One region of the Cupriavidus sp. OV096 genome, then DNA from elsewhere that is predicted to be linked to it. Evidence: predicted binding sites of a transcription regulator. Region 1 holds the regulator's gene; the other holds the start of a gene.
The links. Region 1 encodes NrdR, which represses ribonucleotide reductase genes. Its sites were predicted from a motif close to CACNANATNTNGTG; they were not measured.
Positions count from the first base shown of each region.

Region 2: the regulator NrdR is predicted to act here: its motif matches at 6,072-6,085, upstream of BM115_RS21020 (ribonucleoside-diphosphate reductase subunit alpha).

Region 1 is NZ_FOWM01000001.1:699,884-707,671, forward strand. It holds gene tolQ (protein TolQ) at 1-285, opposite strand, end outside; gene ybgC (tol-pal system-associated acyl-CoA thioesterase) at 282-686, opposite strand; ZMP/ZTP riboswitch at 897-997, shown strand; gene glyA (serine hydroxymethyltransferase) at 1,180-2,427, shown strand; gene nrdR (transcriptional regulator NrdR) at 2,563-3,030, shown strand; gene BM115_RS03265 (GspH/FimT family pseudopilin) at 3,268-3,867, shown strand; gene pilV (type IV pilus modification protein PilV) at 3,872-4,423, shown strand; gene BM115_RS03275 (PilW family protein) at 4,420-5,259, shown strand; gene BM115_RS03280 (pilus assembly PilX family protein) at 5,266-5,859, shown strand; gene BM115_RS03285 (pilus assembly protein) at 5,906-7,788, shown strand, end outside.
Region 2 is NZ_FOWM01000011.1:73,003-80,790, reverse strand. It holds gene BM115_RS21035 (recombination-associated protein RdgC) at 1-363, shown strand, start outside; gene BM115_RS21030 (MDR/zinc-dependent alcohol dehydrogenase-like family protein) at 417-1,391, opposite strand; gene BM115_RS21025 (ribonucleotide-diphosphate reductase subunit beta) at 1,585-2,769, opposite strand; gene BM115_RS21020 (ribonucleoside-diphosphate reductase subunit alpha) at 2,910-5,846, opposite strand; gene ampD (1,6-anhydro-N-acetylmuramyl-L-alanine amidase AmpD) at 6,366-6,962, opposite strand; gene BM115_RS21010 (sigma-54-dependent transcriptional regulator) at 6,955-7,788, opposite strand, start outside.

The DNA of each region.
Region 1 (7,788 bases):
CTCGCCCATGCCGGACTCGAAGATGCGTTCGAGCGCGCCGGTGTTGTGGCGGTTGTTGACGGCGCTGTTATAAAGCGCCTGGAGATCGCCACCGGCCCAGAAGTCGCGCTCGAAGATTTCCGTCTGGCTGCGCGCGGCGCGCAGCGCCAGGTGCTTGCGGAAAATATAGGTCCACGAGAAGAGGGACATCACCAGCAGCAGCGCCATGACGGCCTGTGCCAGCAGGCTGGCGTGCAGCACCAGCGAGATAATCGACAGGTCTTGCGTGACGGTCACCGGATTCATCGAGCGTTTCTTATAGTTGCGAGAACAGGAGCAGGAATCGGGGCCGGACGAAATGTGTCTTTATCGACACATCCCACCCGGATCTTGCCGCTGGCCAGCTGGAGGTCGTCGCGCCACGCTTCTTGGGCGAATTGGACCGAGGCAGGCCCCACCCGTTCAATCACGGTGCGGATTTCCAGCTGGTCGTCCAGCCGGGCGGGCGCATTGTATTCCACAGCAGTACTGCGTACCACGAAGACCACATTGGACGTATCGGCAAGGTCCTGCTGACCGATCCCGAGCGAGCGCAGCCATTCGGTCCGGGCCCGTTCAAAGAATTTCAGGTAGTTGGCGTAGAACACCACGCCGCCGGCATCCGTGTCTTCCCAGTACACGCGCAGCGGCCAGACATAGTTCGGCATGGCCGGCATTGTAACGGACCGCAACGGCCCGCCGCAGGTAAACCCGCAGGAGAAATGCAACAGCAAGTTGCGAGCCAGGCGCCGCGCGGCTTTGCGGGAAGCTGGCCCGATGCACCGCCCGCCACATCCGGCCTGCCCTGCCCCCGCGTTACCCCCTCTGGCACCGCCTTGCGGCGCGGCGCGGCCTCGCGTAAACTCTGCGGCAACCATTCCATCTTGCGCGACTGGCGAAGTCAGTGGGTACTACCACGAGGAAGCGCAAGTTATCTGGCGTGAATCACAAACGCCTGCCGCTCGCCTGGGCAGCGAATGGGAAGCAGGGTGCGCCCTGCACCGGACGACCTCTATATATAGAGGTCACTGGTGCGGGACGCCAATGCCTTCCCCGCGCGCCCTAATCGCGAAGTTCTGCGAAACCCCCGAGATGTATCCCGATTGCCTGTTCGTATCCGAAAAGTGCATCGGCATCCCTTTTTTACAGACGAGTCACGCCATGTTTGAACGCAGCCGTTTCACCATCGAGCAGATCGACCCCGAAGTCTTCGCCGCGATCCAGAAGGAAAACCAGCGCCAGGAAGACCATATCGAGCTGATCGCGTCCGAGAACTACACCTCGCCGGCCGTGATGGCCGCCCAGGGCTCGCAGCTGACCAACAAGTACGCCGAGGGCTATCCCGGCAAGCGCTACTACGGTGGCTGCGAGTACGTGGATGTGGTGGAGCAGCTGGCCATCGACCGCGTGAAGCAGCTCTTCGGCGCTGAAGCCGCCAACGTGCAGCCGAACTCGGGCTCGCAGGCCAACCAGGGCGTGTTCTTCGCCATGCTCAAGCCGGGCGACACCATCATGGGCATGAGCCTGGCCGAAGGCGGTCACCTGACCCACGGCATGGCCCTGAACATGAGCGGCAAGTGGTTCAACGTGGTCAGCTACGGCCTGAACGCCCAGGAAGACATCGACTACGACGCGCTGGAGAAGCTGGCCCACGAGAAGAAGCCGAAGATGATCATCGCCGGCGCCTCGGCCTTCGCCCTGCGCATCGACTTCGAGCGGATCGCCAAGGTGGCCAAGGATGTTGGCGCCTACTTCATGGTGGACATGGCTCACTACGCCGGCCTGATCGCCGCCGGCGTGTACCCGAACCCGGTGCCGCACGCTGACTTCGTGACCACGACGACCCACAAGAGCCTGCGCGGCCCGCGTGGTGGCGTGATCCTGATGAAGGCCGAGCACGAGAAGGCCATCAACTCGGCCATCTTCCCGGGGATCCAGGGCGGCCCGCTGATGCACGTGATCGCTGGCAAGGCCGTCGCCTTCAAGGAAGCGCTGACGCCGGAGTTCAAGGCCTACCAGCAACAGGTGGTGAAGAACGCCGCCGTGCTGGCCGAGACCCTGATCGCGCGCGGCCTGCGCATCGTGTCCGGCAAGACCGAGAGCCACGTGATGCTGGTGGACCTGCGCGCCAAGCAGATCACCGGCAAGGAAGCCGAGAAGATCCTCGGCGACGCCCATATCACGGTGAACAAGAACGCCATCCCGAACGATCCGGAAAAGCCGTTCGTGACCTCGGGCGTGCGCCTGGGCTCGCCGGCCATGACCACGCGCGGCTTCAAGGAAGACGAAGCCCGCCAGGTGGGCAACCTGATCGCCGACGTGCTGGACAACCCGCACGACGAAGCCAATATCGCCAAGGTGCGCGAGCAGGTGTCCGCCCTGACCCGCCGCTTCCCGGTCTACGGCTGATATCCGGCCCACAACCGGCATCGCGCCTATCTATATAGTGCGCGTGACGAACGGCGCTGCCCCGGCAGCGCCGTTTTACCTTTTGCACACCGCGAGCGATAATGCGGCCCGGCATATATCTTCAGGTGGTCCGGCATGAAATGCCCCTTCTGCGGTCATTCCAACACCCAGGTGCTTGACAGTCGCGTCTCCGAGGACGGCGACACGGTGCGCCGCCGCCGGCGTTGCGAAGCCTGCGACCGCCGCTTCACCACCTACGAGCGCATCGAGCTCTTCTTCCCCGCCATCGTCAAGAAGAACGGCTCCCGCGTGGACTACACGCGCGGCAAGCTCAAGGACTCCATGCGGCTGGCCCTGCGCAAGCGGCCGGTGTCCGCCGAGGCCATCGACCAGGCCATTACCCGGATCGAAGAAAAACTGCTGGCGCTGGGCGAGAAAGAGATCGCCAGCAGCCAGGTGGGCGAACTGGTTATGCGCGAATTGCGCAAACTCGACAAAATTGCCTATATCCGCTTTGCTTCCGTTTATCGCAGTTTTGAAGATGTGTCGGAATTTCGCGACGTACTCGACGAGTTTTCCCCGCCTACCCCACGAAAGGGGTAGCTACTTCGTAAAAAAAGCTGTCTAATCTGCACTGACCTCCTTCGGGTAAGGAGGCCGGATGGCGAGCGCGTGCACGGCGTAAACGGGGCCCAACAGAGGCTCCGGCGCAGCAAAACTCCAACGCGCCGCCCGTAGAAAAGCAAAAGAACAGTTCGATTTTTTGGACGGGAGTCACAAATGGGTCAGTCTTTCTGCCTTTGGGCAGTGGGCTTGCTGACGCCTGCTCGGCCTGCGTCCATGCCCGCTGGCATGGGGTCGCCGCAGCATGCCAGCCAGCCGCGCAGCCGCGCCCGCATCGGGCATCTCCACCGCTCTCAGACGCGCTTAATCGGCGGTTTCACGCTGATCGAGTTGCTGACTGCCGTGACGATCCTCGGCATCCTCGCGGCGGCGGCCATCCCCAACTTCCGTTCCTTCCTGCATAACAGCCGCATCGCGACGGAATCGTCGAAGTTCTTCACCGAGATCGAAGCGGCCCGCAGCGAAGCGGCACGGCGCAACAGCACCGTCACGATCTGTCCCGTGGGCACTGGCAACGCCTGCTCCGACGACTGGAACCAGCGGCGCGTGATCTTCGCCGATCTCAACGCCGACGGCGTGGTCGATCCTACGGACGACGTGCTGCGTTACAGCGACGAACCGACCCCGACCCTGACCCTGGAAGCCAGCAACCTGGGCGCCACACCCGATTTGGTGCGGTTCCGGTCCTCGGGCGCCTCCACTTCCCCGACGGCCACCTGGCGGTTCTGTGAACGCAACTCCGAACTGCCCGGCCAGACCGTCAGCATGACCGGCAGCGGCCGCCCCCAAACCCAGCAGCAGACGCCCTGCATCTGACGCCATGTCGCCCTCCCCACAGAACGGCCTACCGAGACGTGCCCGCCCGGTTCGACTGCGCACGCCCACGCGCGCGCGCCATGACGGGTTCACGCTGATTGAGTCACTGATCACGATCGTCGTGCTCGCCATCGGCGTATTGGCGCTGGCCATGCTGCAGCTCCGCACGCTGGTCGATGCCCGCACGGCGTCCATGCGCAACATCGCCACCACCATGGCCTACAACATGGCGGACCAGATGCGCAGCAATGAGGTCGCCATGACGGCCGGCGCGTTCGACAAGCCGAATGGCGTACCGAACGCCGATTGCTACGCGGCCAAGGGGTGCACGCCGGCCGCCATGGCCGGGGCCAGCTTCGCGGCCTGGCTGGACGATTTGAAGGAAGCGCTGCCCGCCGCCAGCGGCATGATCTGCATCGACGCTTCCCCCAATGACGGCGACGCCGCGGACCCGCAGTGCCAGAACGTCAACGGTGCGCCCTACGTCATCAAGATCTGGTGGCGCGAGGACGGCCAGGACACCCCCCAACGATTCGTGACCGCCTTCGTGCCATGACTACGTCCATCCGCAAACCGAGGCGCCGCGCGCAGGGTTTCACCCTGGTCGAACTCATGGTCGGCATGGTGATCAGCATGCTGCTGGTCATCGTGGTGATCTCACTCTACCTGGCGCAGCAGCGCTCGTACAACACCCAGGGCGATCTCGCCGAAGTGCAGGAGAACTCGCGCGCCATCGCGCAGTTGCTGCAACGGCAGGGCCGCCAGGCCGGTTATTCCGACTTCACATTCCTGGACAACAGCTTCGGTGTCAACGAGACGCTCGAAGCCACCAACGATACCGGCGTCAATGCCAGCGACACACTGACCGTGCGCTACTTCGGCTCGTCGCCGCCGGGGGCCGACCCAGCGGCGGTGCCAGGCACGCCCACGGCCCCGACGCCGGACGGCACCATGATCGACTGCGCCGGCAACGATGTGAACGGCAACATCCTGATGACCGAGGTGTTTTCGATCATCAACGACGCGGCCGGCGTGCCCTGGCTCCAGTGCACGGTCAACGGGGCCGCCACGCCGCTGTTCCCCAACGTCGAGGCGTTCCAGATCCTGCTGGGCGAGGATACCGACGGCGACCAGACGGTCAACCGCTTCGTCCGCCCCGGCGCGGCGAACATGGCCAATGTGCGCGCCCTGCGTGTCTCGCTGGTGCTGCGCGGCAAGAGCACCACGAACGCCGCGCCGACCTCGCTGGTCCTGAACCACTTCGGCAAGGCGTATGCCCAGAACGACGCCGCCCCGGCCGGCGATGCCGGCAGCGTCATGAACATGGCCAACGACGGCCGCCTGCGCAAGCACGCCACGTTCTTCATCGCCCTCCGCAACCGCCTGAACTGACACGACATGACGCGAATCCTTCCCCGTCCGCGCGCCCGCCTGCATCGACGCCAGGGGCAGCGCGGCATCTCGCTGGTGCTGGTGCTGCTGTTCCTGATCATCCTCACGCTGGTTGGGCTGGCGGCGAGCATGTCGAGCCTGTCGTCCGAGCGCATGGCGCGCAACACGCGCGACCAGAACATCGCGCTCCAGGCTGCCGAGGCAGCGCTGCGCGATGCCCGCAACGACATCCGCAACATCCGCTTCATCTCCGGCGTCACCGGCGCGGCGCTGACCTGCGACGTCGCCGGCTTCAAGGGCTTCTGCCTGCCCGCCGTGACGGGCAAGCCGGCATGGGACCTGTACCTCGAGGATCCCGCCCGGTCCGTGGAACTCGGCGAAGTGACGCTGCTGACTGCCGACCAGAAGCTGCCGACCGTGGCCGCCGCCGGCTCCAACGGCGTCTCGAGGCAGCCACGCTACCTGATCGAATCGATCCCCGACATCAACGAAGGCAGCCTCGAGGCCGGCAACATCAAGTACGTCTTCCGCGTCAGCGCCATCGGCTACGGGGCCAACCCGAGCACGAAGGTGATGATCCAGGAAGTCGTGCGTTTCTGATACTTCCCGAACCGTGTCGCGCAACCCTCCAACCGCTGGGCGCACCATGAAACCGTTCCTTCTGCACCGACCCGCGAGCCGCCTGCAAGCCGTACTGCTTGCAGCATCGTTCCTGCTCGCCGTGGCCTCCGCCTCGGCGGCACAGCTCAACCTGTCCACCAAGCCCCTCTATGCAGGCGGCGGCGTTTCGCCGATGGTAATGATCGATCTCTCCAAGGATCATTCGCTTCACCAGAAGGCGTACAACGACTACTCCGACCTGGACGGCGACGGCATCCTGGACTCGACGTATAGCTCGCGCATCACCTACGCGGGCTATTTCGATTCGGCTAAATGCTACAGCTATGACAGCAGCAGCATCCAGGGCTTCGTGCCCGCCGCGATGGCTGACAGCGCAAAATACTGCGACGGCACCAAGTGGAGCGGCAACTTCCTGAACTGGGTGTCGATGAGCCGCATCGACGAAGTGCGCAAGATCCTCTACGGCGGCACACGCGCCGTAGACACGGCTACGACCACCGTGCTGGAACGCGCCTTCCTGCCGATGGACGCCCACGCCTGGGCCAAGTACTACGGCGGCACCGACCTGCGCAAACTGGTGCCGGTAGACCTGGAACTGCCTTCCGAGGTGGAGACCCAGACGTCGTCCACCCAGATCACGCTGCGCGCCGACGTGGTGACGCTGACGGTGAGCGACAACTCCAAGATGCAGATCGGCGACCAGATTCGGCTGGTTCCGCGCGGCAGCGCTCCGGCCGGCACATCGCTGACCGGCTGGATCAGCAGCATTGGCAATAGCAACGCCATCACGATGGCAATCTACGCGGACAGCGTGTCCAAGCCGGCCGGCGCAAGCAACAGCTATTCGTCGTGGACCGTGTCCAATCTCACGCGCGGCGGCCTGACCATCTGCAATGTCACCCCGAAAGACAGCAGCAATCTCAACTCACAGGCCAACACGCAGGCCCCGCAATTGCGCGTAGTCAAAGGTAACTATGCCACCTGGGGCGCCAGCGAGAAATGGCAGTGCAACTGGTACAGCGAGGCCAGCAACACCCAAAGCAGCTTTTTGCCTCAGACCAACGGCAAGACTGTCTCCGGCTCCTCGAACGGCAACCGCGCCGCAACATCGGGCATCAACGCGTCGGCCGAGAACCCGTCGCAGTCGGTTCGGGGCACCGGCACGGGGCAGGCGAAGGGCACGTTCAACGCACGCGTGCAGGCCTGCGTAACGGGGATGATCGGCGGCGAATCGTGCAAACAGTACGGCAATGCGTACAAGCCGTACGGGTTGCTGCAGAAGTATGGCGAAACCGGCCAGATGCTGTTCGGGCTGATGACGGGCACCTACGACAAGAACATCTCAGGTGGTGTGCTGCGCCAGAACGTGACGAACTTCTCGACCGAGATCAACCCTGACTCTGGCATCTTTACCTACCGCGCTGCCACCCCGGTCAAGGGCATTGTCTGGAACATCGACAAGCTGCGCCCATACGGCTACAGCTATAGCGATGGGGGTTACACCAGCGCAGACAGCTGCAACTATCAGCAAACCGCCATTCAACCGAGCGGCGGCCAGAACGCCCAGAACAAGCCGGCCAACGAGGGGAATTGCTCCACATGGGGCAATCCGATCTCGGAAATTTATGTCGAGACGCTCCGCTACTTCGCCGGGAAGACGGCCAACGCCGACTTCGCACCCAAGACCAATGGCAAGGATGTGGCCCTCGGCCTGACGACCGCGACGTGGGCCAACCCGATGAACCTGCCGGCGTCGAACCCCAAGCGGGCGCCCTATTGCTCACCGCTCAATGCGCTGGTGTTCAACTCGAGCGTTTCCTCCTACGACAACGACCAATTGGGCGGCCTGAGCGATCTGGCCGGATCGCCGACAATCAGCGACTGGACCAACAAGGTTGGCACCGGGGA
Region 2 (7,788 bases), on a different contig from region 1:
CTGCAATCGAGCGCCGAATCCAAGGCCACGGTGCGTTACGTGCGCCATCCGCTCGACCCCGAGGACCTGCGCCGCCATATCGCCGCTGGCAAGCGCTGCACGCGGCTGGCCATGACCTGGAACGACCGCGTGTCCTTCGTGCTGACCGAGAACCTGGCGGTCAAGCGCGTGGCGCCGCTGGACGTGATCAAGGAACAGGCCGACGGCACGCTGCATGACGAAGCCGAGCGCTTCGACGCCGATTTCGCGCTGATGGCGGGCGAACTGGCCGGCCTGCTGCGCGACCTGACCGACGCGCTCGGCGGCGAGCGCAAGGCCGACGGCAGCGCCGCCAGCCAGCCCGAGGTCCGCAAGGCCGCCTGACGGCCCGGAAGGACCGGAAGGCCCCCGCCCGCCCCGGGCGGCGGCGCTGGCCCTCATGCCTCGCGCTCGTCCAGCGTGAGCACGATGCGCCGGTCCTGCCGCCCCGCCCGCTCCCATGCCTCGGCCACCTCGGCCATCGGCAGGGTCTCCACGTCGAGGCGCAGGTCGCCATCCAGCGCGTACATGAGGATGTCCTCCACGTACGCCTGCACATAGTCCAGCGGCGGGTAGCTGGACGGCCCGTAGCCCATCAGCCGGAGCCGCGACTCGCGCAGCGACTGGGCGGGCAGCACGATGTCGCCCCCGGGCCGCTCGGCCACCGAGACCAGCCGCACGCCGCGGTCGTCGGGAGACGGCACGACGTGGTCCGAGCGGGCCAGCGCGGCCGCCAACAGCTCCACCGGCTCCCCCCAGATGTAGTCCAGGATCACGTCGATCCCCTCCTCCGCATAGGCCGAGAACGTGTGTTCGAGCGCGTTGCGTGACAGGCGCAGGTCGATCATCGCATCCACCTCCAGGGTGGCCAGCGCCTCCTGGCGGTGCCCGGCGGCGATGACCCGCCTGGCGCCGAGCAGCCGCGCCGCCTGAACCGCCATGCGCCCGGCCGCCGTGGTGGCGCCAAGCACCATCACCGTCTCGCCGGGCTCCAGTTCGGCGCGGTGCGCCAGCGGCAGCCACGCCATCAGCGCCGGCCGCACCAGCGCCGCCGCGAACTCGCCCGGCAAGCCGTCCGGCAGCGGCACGACCCAGTCCGCCGGCGCGAACTCGGCCATCGCGCCGAACGGCCGCCGCGTGGCGCTGAAATAGACGCGCTCGCCGCCGGCCGTATGACCGACGCCATCCACCCCGCACACCACCGGCAGCGTGAGCGGGCTGCTGGCGTGCATCCCGGCGGCGGCCTGCCGGTCGATCGCATGGATGGCGGCGGCGCTCACCCCCACCAGCCGCTCGCAGTGCGTGGTGTCGGGGTCGGGGAAGGACTCGAAGCGCGGAATATCGCCCAGGTGGTGCAGAACCACGGCTTGCATCGGAAAACTCCTAGTTGGAACGTCCATCGGACAGGGAAAGCGAACCTCTCTGTCGACGATGGTAGGGAGCATTCCGGCCCGGGTATGTGAGCCGTTTCTGAAAAATGCGGCGGGTGGCCACAAAACAAAACAGGCGACGCTCAATCGCGTCGCCTGCCTGTTTGTCTCGCCGGGATGTCAGCGCACCATCACTTCAATCCCAGGACAGCGCCCCGCCGGTCTGGTACTCGATCACGCGCGTCTCGAAGAAGTTGCGCTCCTTCTTCAGGTCGATCATCTCGCTCATCCACGGGAACGGGTTTTCCTCGTTCGGGAACAGCTGCTCCAGGCCGATCTGCTGGCAGCGGCGGTTGCAGATGAAGCGCAGGTAGGACTTGAACATCGGCGCGTTCAGGCCCAGCACGCCACGCGGCATGGTGTCTTCGGCGTACTTGTATTCCAGGTCCACGGCCTGCTTGAACAGCTCCGCGATCTCGGCCTTGAAGTCGGCCGTCCACAGGTGCGGGTTCTCGAGCTTGATCTGGTTGATCAGGTCGATGCCGAAATTGCAGTGCAGCGACTCGTCGCGCAGGATGTACTGGTACTGCTCGGCGGCACCGGTCATCTTGTTCTGGCGGCCCATCGCCAGGATCTGCGTGAAGCCCACGTAGAAGAACAGGCCTTCCATGATGCAGGCGAACACGATCAGGCTCTTGAGCAGCTTCTGGTCGTTCTCGGGCGTGCCGGTCTTGAACGACGGATCGGTCAGCGTGTCGATGAACGGGATCAGGAACTCGTCCTTGTCGCGGATCGACTTCACCTCGTGGTACGCGTTGAAGATCTCGGCCTCGTTCAGGCCCAGCGACTCCACGATGTACTGGTAGGCGTGCGTGTGGATGGCCTCCTCGAAGGCCTGGCGCAGCAGGTACTGGCGGCATTCCGGCGCCGTGATCTGGCGGTAGGTGCCCAGCACGATGTTGTTCGCGGCCAGCGAGTCGGCCGTGACGAAGAAGCCCAGGTTGCGCTTGATGACGCGGCGCTCGTCCTCGGTCAGACCATTGGGGTCCTTCCACAGGGCGATGTCGCGCGACATGTTGATTTCCTGCGGCATCCAGTGGTTGGCGCAGCCGGCCAGGTACTTCTCCCACGCCCACTTGTACTTGAACGGCACGAGCTGGTTCACGTCGGTGGAGCCGTTGATCACGCGCTTGTCGGCGGCGTTCACGCGGCGCTCGCTCTGCACGGCGGCGGCGTTCGGGTTGTTGCCCAGGATGCCCGGCTGCGTGGCGGCCGGCGGCAGTGCGCCCTGCTCGTCAGCGGCGGCCAGGGTGGCAGGTTGCAGCGCGGGCTGCGGGGCAGCCTGCGGCTTGGCTTGAACGTCGTCGTCCCAGCTCAGCATGTTATTTCTCCGTTATTCGTAGATGGCTGGCGGTGGCCAGCACTGGCGCCCGCGTCATGGGGGCGCCGGCCCTCTCCCCCGGCCCCTCTCCCGCAAGCGGGCGAGGGGTGCAAACCGTTGGGGGGCTTGTTACGTCTTGCTTACTGGCAGGCTTCGCACTCGTCGAAGCCGGCGTCGCCCGGGCGCATGGTGCAGACCGCGCCTTCGGCTTCCGGCATGGCCGGGGCCGAGGCGGCGGCGGCTTCCAGCGCCGACACGCCACCGTCGCTGCCCGACGACACCGCGTTCAGCGAGCCGCGCGACACCGTGGACTTCTCCACGTGCGTGGCCGCCATCGTGCGCAGGTAGTACGTGGTCTTCAGGCCACGCAGCCAGGCTTGCTTGTAGGTATCGTCCAGCTTCTTGCCCGACGCGCCAGCCATGTAGATGTTCAGCGACTGGGCCTGGTCGATCCACTTCTGGCGGCGGCTCGCGGCCTCCACCAGCCAGCTCGGCTCCACCTCGAAGGCCGTGGCATAGATGTCGCGCAGGTCTTGCGGAATGCGGTCGATGCGGGCCAGCGAACCATCGAAGTACTTCAGGTCCGCCACCATCACTTCGTCCCACAGGCCGCGTGCCTTGAGGTCGCGCACCAGGTAGTCGTTGACCACCGTGAACTCGCCCGAGAGGTTCGACTTCACGTACAGGTTCTGGAAGGTCGGCTCGATGCAGGCCGACACGCCGATGATGTTCGAAATGGTCGCGGTCGGGGCGATCGCGATGCAGTTCGAGTTACGCATGCCGTGCTGCTTGATGCTGGCGCGCAGGCTGTCCCAGTCCATCGACGAGGACATGTCCACTTCCAGGTAGCCGCCGCGCTCGTCGGCCAGCAGCTTGAGCGAGTCCTGCGGCAGGATGCCACGGTCCCACAGCGAACCCTCGTAGGTGCTGTAGCGGCCACGTTCCTGCGCCAGCTCGTTCGATGCCTCGTAGGCGTAGTAGCAGACCGCTTCCATCGACGTATCGGCGAACTTCACGGCGGCGTCGCTGGAGTACGGCGTGCGCAGCACGTGCAGGCAGTCCTGGAAGCCCATGATGCCCATGCCCACCGGGCGGTGGCGCAGGTTCGAATTGCGCGCCTTGTCCACCGCGTAGTAGTTGATGTCGATCACGTTGTCGAGCATGCGCATCGCGGTGCGGATGGTCTTCTGGAGCTTGGCGTGGTCGAGCACGTGGGTGCCGTCGGCCTCCTGCTTCAGGTGGGCCACCAGGTTCACCGAACCCAGGTTGCACACGGCGATTTCGCTCTCGTTCGTGTTCAGCGTGATTTCCGTGCACAGGTTGGAGCTGTGCACCACGCCCACGTGCTGCTGCGGGCTACGGATGTTGCACGGATCCTTGAACGTGATCCACGGATGGCCGGTCTCGAACAGCATGCCCAGCATCTTGCGCCAGAGCTGGATGGCCGGCACCTTCTTGAACAGCTTCAGTTCGCCGCTGGCAGCCTTGGCTTCATAGGCGACGTAGGCCTGCTCGAACGCCTTGCCGACCTTGTCATGCAGGTCCGGGCAGGTGGCGGGCGAGAACAGCGTCCATTCGGCGTTTTCCATCACGCGCTTCATGAACAGGTCCGGAATCCAGTTGGCCGTGTTCATGTCGTGGGTGCGGCGGCGGTCGTCGCCGGTGTTCTTGCGCAGCTCGAGGAATTCCTCGATGTCCAGGTGCCACGTCTCCAGGTAGGCGCAGACGGCGCCCTTGCGCTTGCCGCCCTGGTTCACGGCCACGGCCGTGTCGTTCACCACCTTCAGGAACGGCACCACGCCCTGGCTCTTGCCGTTGGTGCCCTTGATGTGGGAGCCCAGCGCGCGCACGTTGGTCCAGTCGTTGCCCAGGCCGCCGGCGAACTTCGACAGCAGCGCGTTTTCCTTGAGGGCTTCGTAGATGCCTTCCAGGTCGTCCGACACCGTGGTCAGGTAGCACGACGAGAGCTGCGAGCGGCGCGTGCCCGAGTTGAACAGTGTGGGCGTGGACGACATGAAGTCGAACGACGACAGCAGTTGGTAGAACTCGATGGCGCGGGCTTCGCGGTCGCGCTCTTCCAGCGCCAGGCCCATGGCCACGCGCATGAAGAAGGCCTGCGGCATTTCGATGCGCTGCTCTTCCACGTGCAGGAAGTAGCGGTCGTACAGCGTCTGCAGGCCGAGGTAGTTGAACTGGAAGTCGCGCGAGGCGTCCAGCGCCGCGCCCAGGCGGGCCAGGTCATACGTGGCCAGCTTTTCGTCCAGCAGTTCGGCCTGAATGCCGCGGGCGATGAACTTCGGGAAGTACTCGGCGTAGCGCGAGCCCATCTCGGCCTGCGTCACTTCGCCGCCGAGGATTTCCTTGCGGATCGTGTGCAGCAGGATGCGGGCGGTGACCTGGCTGTAGTCCGGGTCCTTCTCGATCAGGGTACGCGCGGCCAGGATGGCGGAGTCGTACACCTGGCTCAGCGGCACGCCGTCGTACAGGTTCTTGAGCGTTTCCTTGAGGATCGGCTCGGCGCTCACGCCGTTGCCCAGGCCGCTGCAGGCGGTGTCGATCAGCTCGTGCAGCGCGGCCAGATCCAGCACGCGGCTCACGCCGTTGTCGTTCACGTTGAAGGCCACGCCCTGTTGCACACGCGCCACGGTCTGCGCATTGGCCTGCGCGCGCTCCTGGGTGCGCTTCTCGCGATACAGCACGTAGGCACGGGCCACTTCATGCTCGCCCGAGCGCATCAGCGCCAGTTCCACGTGGTCCTGCACGTCCTCGATATGGAAGGTGCCGCCGTTCGGCCGGCTGCGCAGCAGCGCGCGCACCACGTTCTGGGTGACCTGTTCCACGATCTCGCGCACGCGCGCGGAGGCAGCGCCCTGGCCGCCGTTCACGGCCAGGAAGGCCTTGGTCACGGCGACGGCAATCTTGTTCGGCTCGAACGCCACCACGGCCCCATTGCGGCGGATGAGCTTGTAGTCCTGATAGTTGGCGCCGGCAGCGGCGGGGGTCTGCTGCGACGTTCCGGCGGCGCCGACAACGCCAGCCGATCCCGTGTTTTGTTGTTCGTTCTGGGCCGTTTGCATGAGGTAACTCCTGTTTTAACCCTTGTAATGAAGTGACAAAGTCCCTAGCAAAATGCGCTTCAGAAGACACTCGACACCGGCCTTGCCGGGGCGAGAACCAAACTGCACAGGCGTTCATTCTGCTAGGGACTCTTGCGATACCGCCGGCCGCGTCACTACTGTGGCGCCGGCGTCGCAATCCATTGCGGCGCAGGCTTCACACCCCGGCCGGTTCCCCGGTAGTACCACTAGATATAGTGGTCACTGCGAAAAACTGGGCTAAGTATAGTGAAACGAATCGGAAAGACCAGTCTTGACAAGTCAGATGCCGGTCTGGGGACGGGGTGTGCGGCGGCGCCACATTCCCGCAAGCCGCGCTACGCCAAGGGATGGCGGCGGCCCGTGCGCCACCGCACAAATTTTCTAAAATTTTTTTATCGTGGCGAGTCGCCGATAGGCGGCCCAAGTGTGGGGATTTCACATCGCTGTCACGCGGGCGAATGCCTGAATATGAGGCATCGTGCACAAGGGGGCGGCGGGTCAGAAACCACCCCGTCGATAAGGCAGCAGCGCTGGCGTCACATCGGCCAGTCTGGCGAATCGGTCCCAGTCGAAGTGCGGGCCGGGGTCGGTTTTGCGGCCGGGGGCGATGTCGCTGTGGCCGGCGATGCCGGTGATCGGGTAGGTCGTGCGCAGGGCGGCGACGATGCGGGCGGCGGTGTCGTATTGGCCCAGGGTGAAGGGCTGGTCGTCGGCGCCTTCGATTTCGATGCCGATGGAGAAGTCGTTGCAGCGCTGGCGGCCGCAATAGGCTGACTGGCCCGCATGCCAGGCACGTTGCGTACACGCCACAAACTGCACCAACTCGCCCTCGCGGGTGATCAGGAAGTGGGCGGAGACGCGGACGTCGCGGATCGTTTCGAAGAACGGGTGGCGGGCGGTGTCGAGCCGGTTCTGGAAGAACGCCTCGATGTCGCCCGTGCCGAACTGGCCCGGCGGCAGGCTGATGTTGTGCAGCACCACCACGTCGACGGGCATGCCCTCGGGGCGGGTGTCGAAGTTGGGCGATGGCACGCGGCGCGCGGCCGGCACCCAGCCGTCGGCGTCTGGCAGCCAGTCTGCGGCCACGTCAGCCATCGCGGCCCTCGCCTTCCGCCATCGATTCGCTGTCGTCGCGCCCTTCCCGGCCATCGCGCCCTTCGCGTTCGTCGCGGATCTCGAGTTGCTGGATGCGGTAGCGCAGCTGGCGGAAATTCAAACCCAGCAGCGGCGCGGCCGTGGTGCGATTAAAGCCGGTCTGGCGCAGCGCGCGCAGGATCAATTCGCGCTCGAGGGCCTCGAGCCGGGCCGGCAGGTCGATGGGGAACGTGACGTCGCGCAACGCATCGACCATCGGATCGATGGATGGCTGGGGCGGCGGCGGCGCCTCGGCCACGGCACCCCCCGCCTCCGGCGCCGTCAGGCTGGCCGCCGACCAGGCCGGGCTGCCCCAGGTCTCATAACCGGTCGGCGCGGTCTCCGGCACCGGCACGGGCGCGCCTTGCAGCAGGCTGGCGCGATCCACGCCGGCTTCGAGCGGCCCGAGGTCCGCCACCGCGATCTCGTCCGATTCGGCGAAGGCGTAAGCGCGTTCCAGCAGGTTTTCGAGTTCCCGCACGTTGCCGGGGAAGCGGTACGCCGCCAGCCGCGCCAGCGCCGGGCCGGACAGCCGGCGCGGGCGCGCATCGCCGTAGCGCACGGCCAGGTGTTCGAGGATGACCTGCGCCAGCACCGGAATGTCCTCGCCCCGCTCGCGCAGCGTCGGCATGCGCAGCTCCAGCACGTTCAGGCGGTAGTACAAGTCCTGGCGGAACGATCCGGCGGCGACCATCGCAGCCAGATCCTTGTGGCTCGCGCACATCACGCGCACGTCCACGGTGTCTTCCCGACTGGCGCCGATCTTGCGCACGCGTCGCTCCTGCAA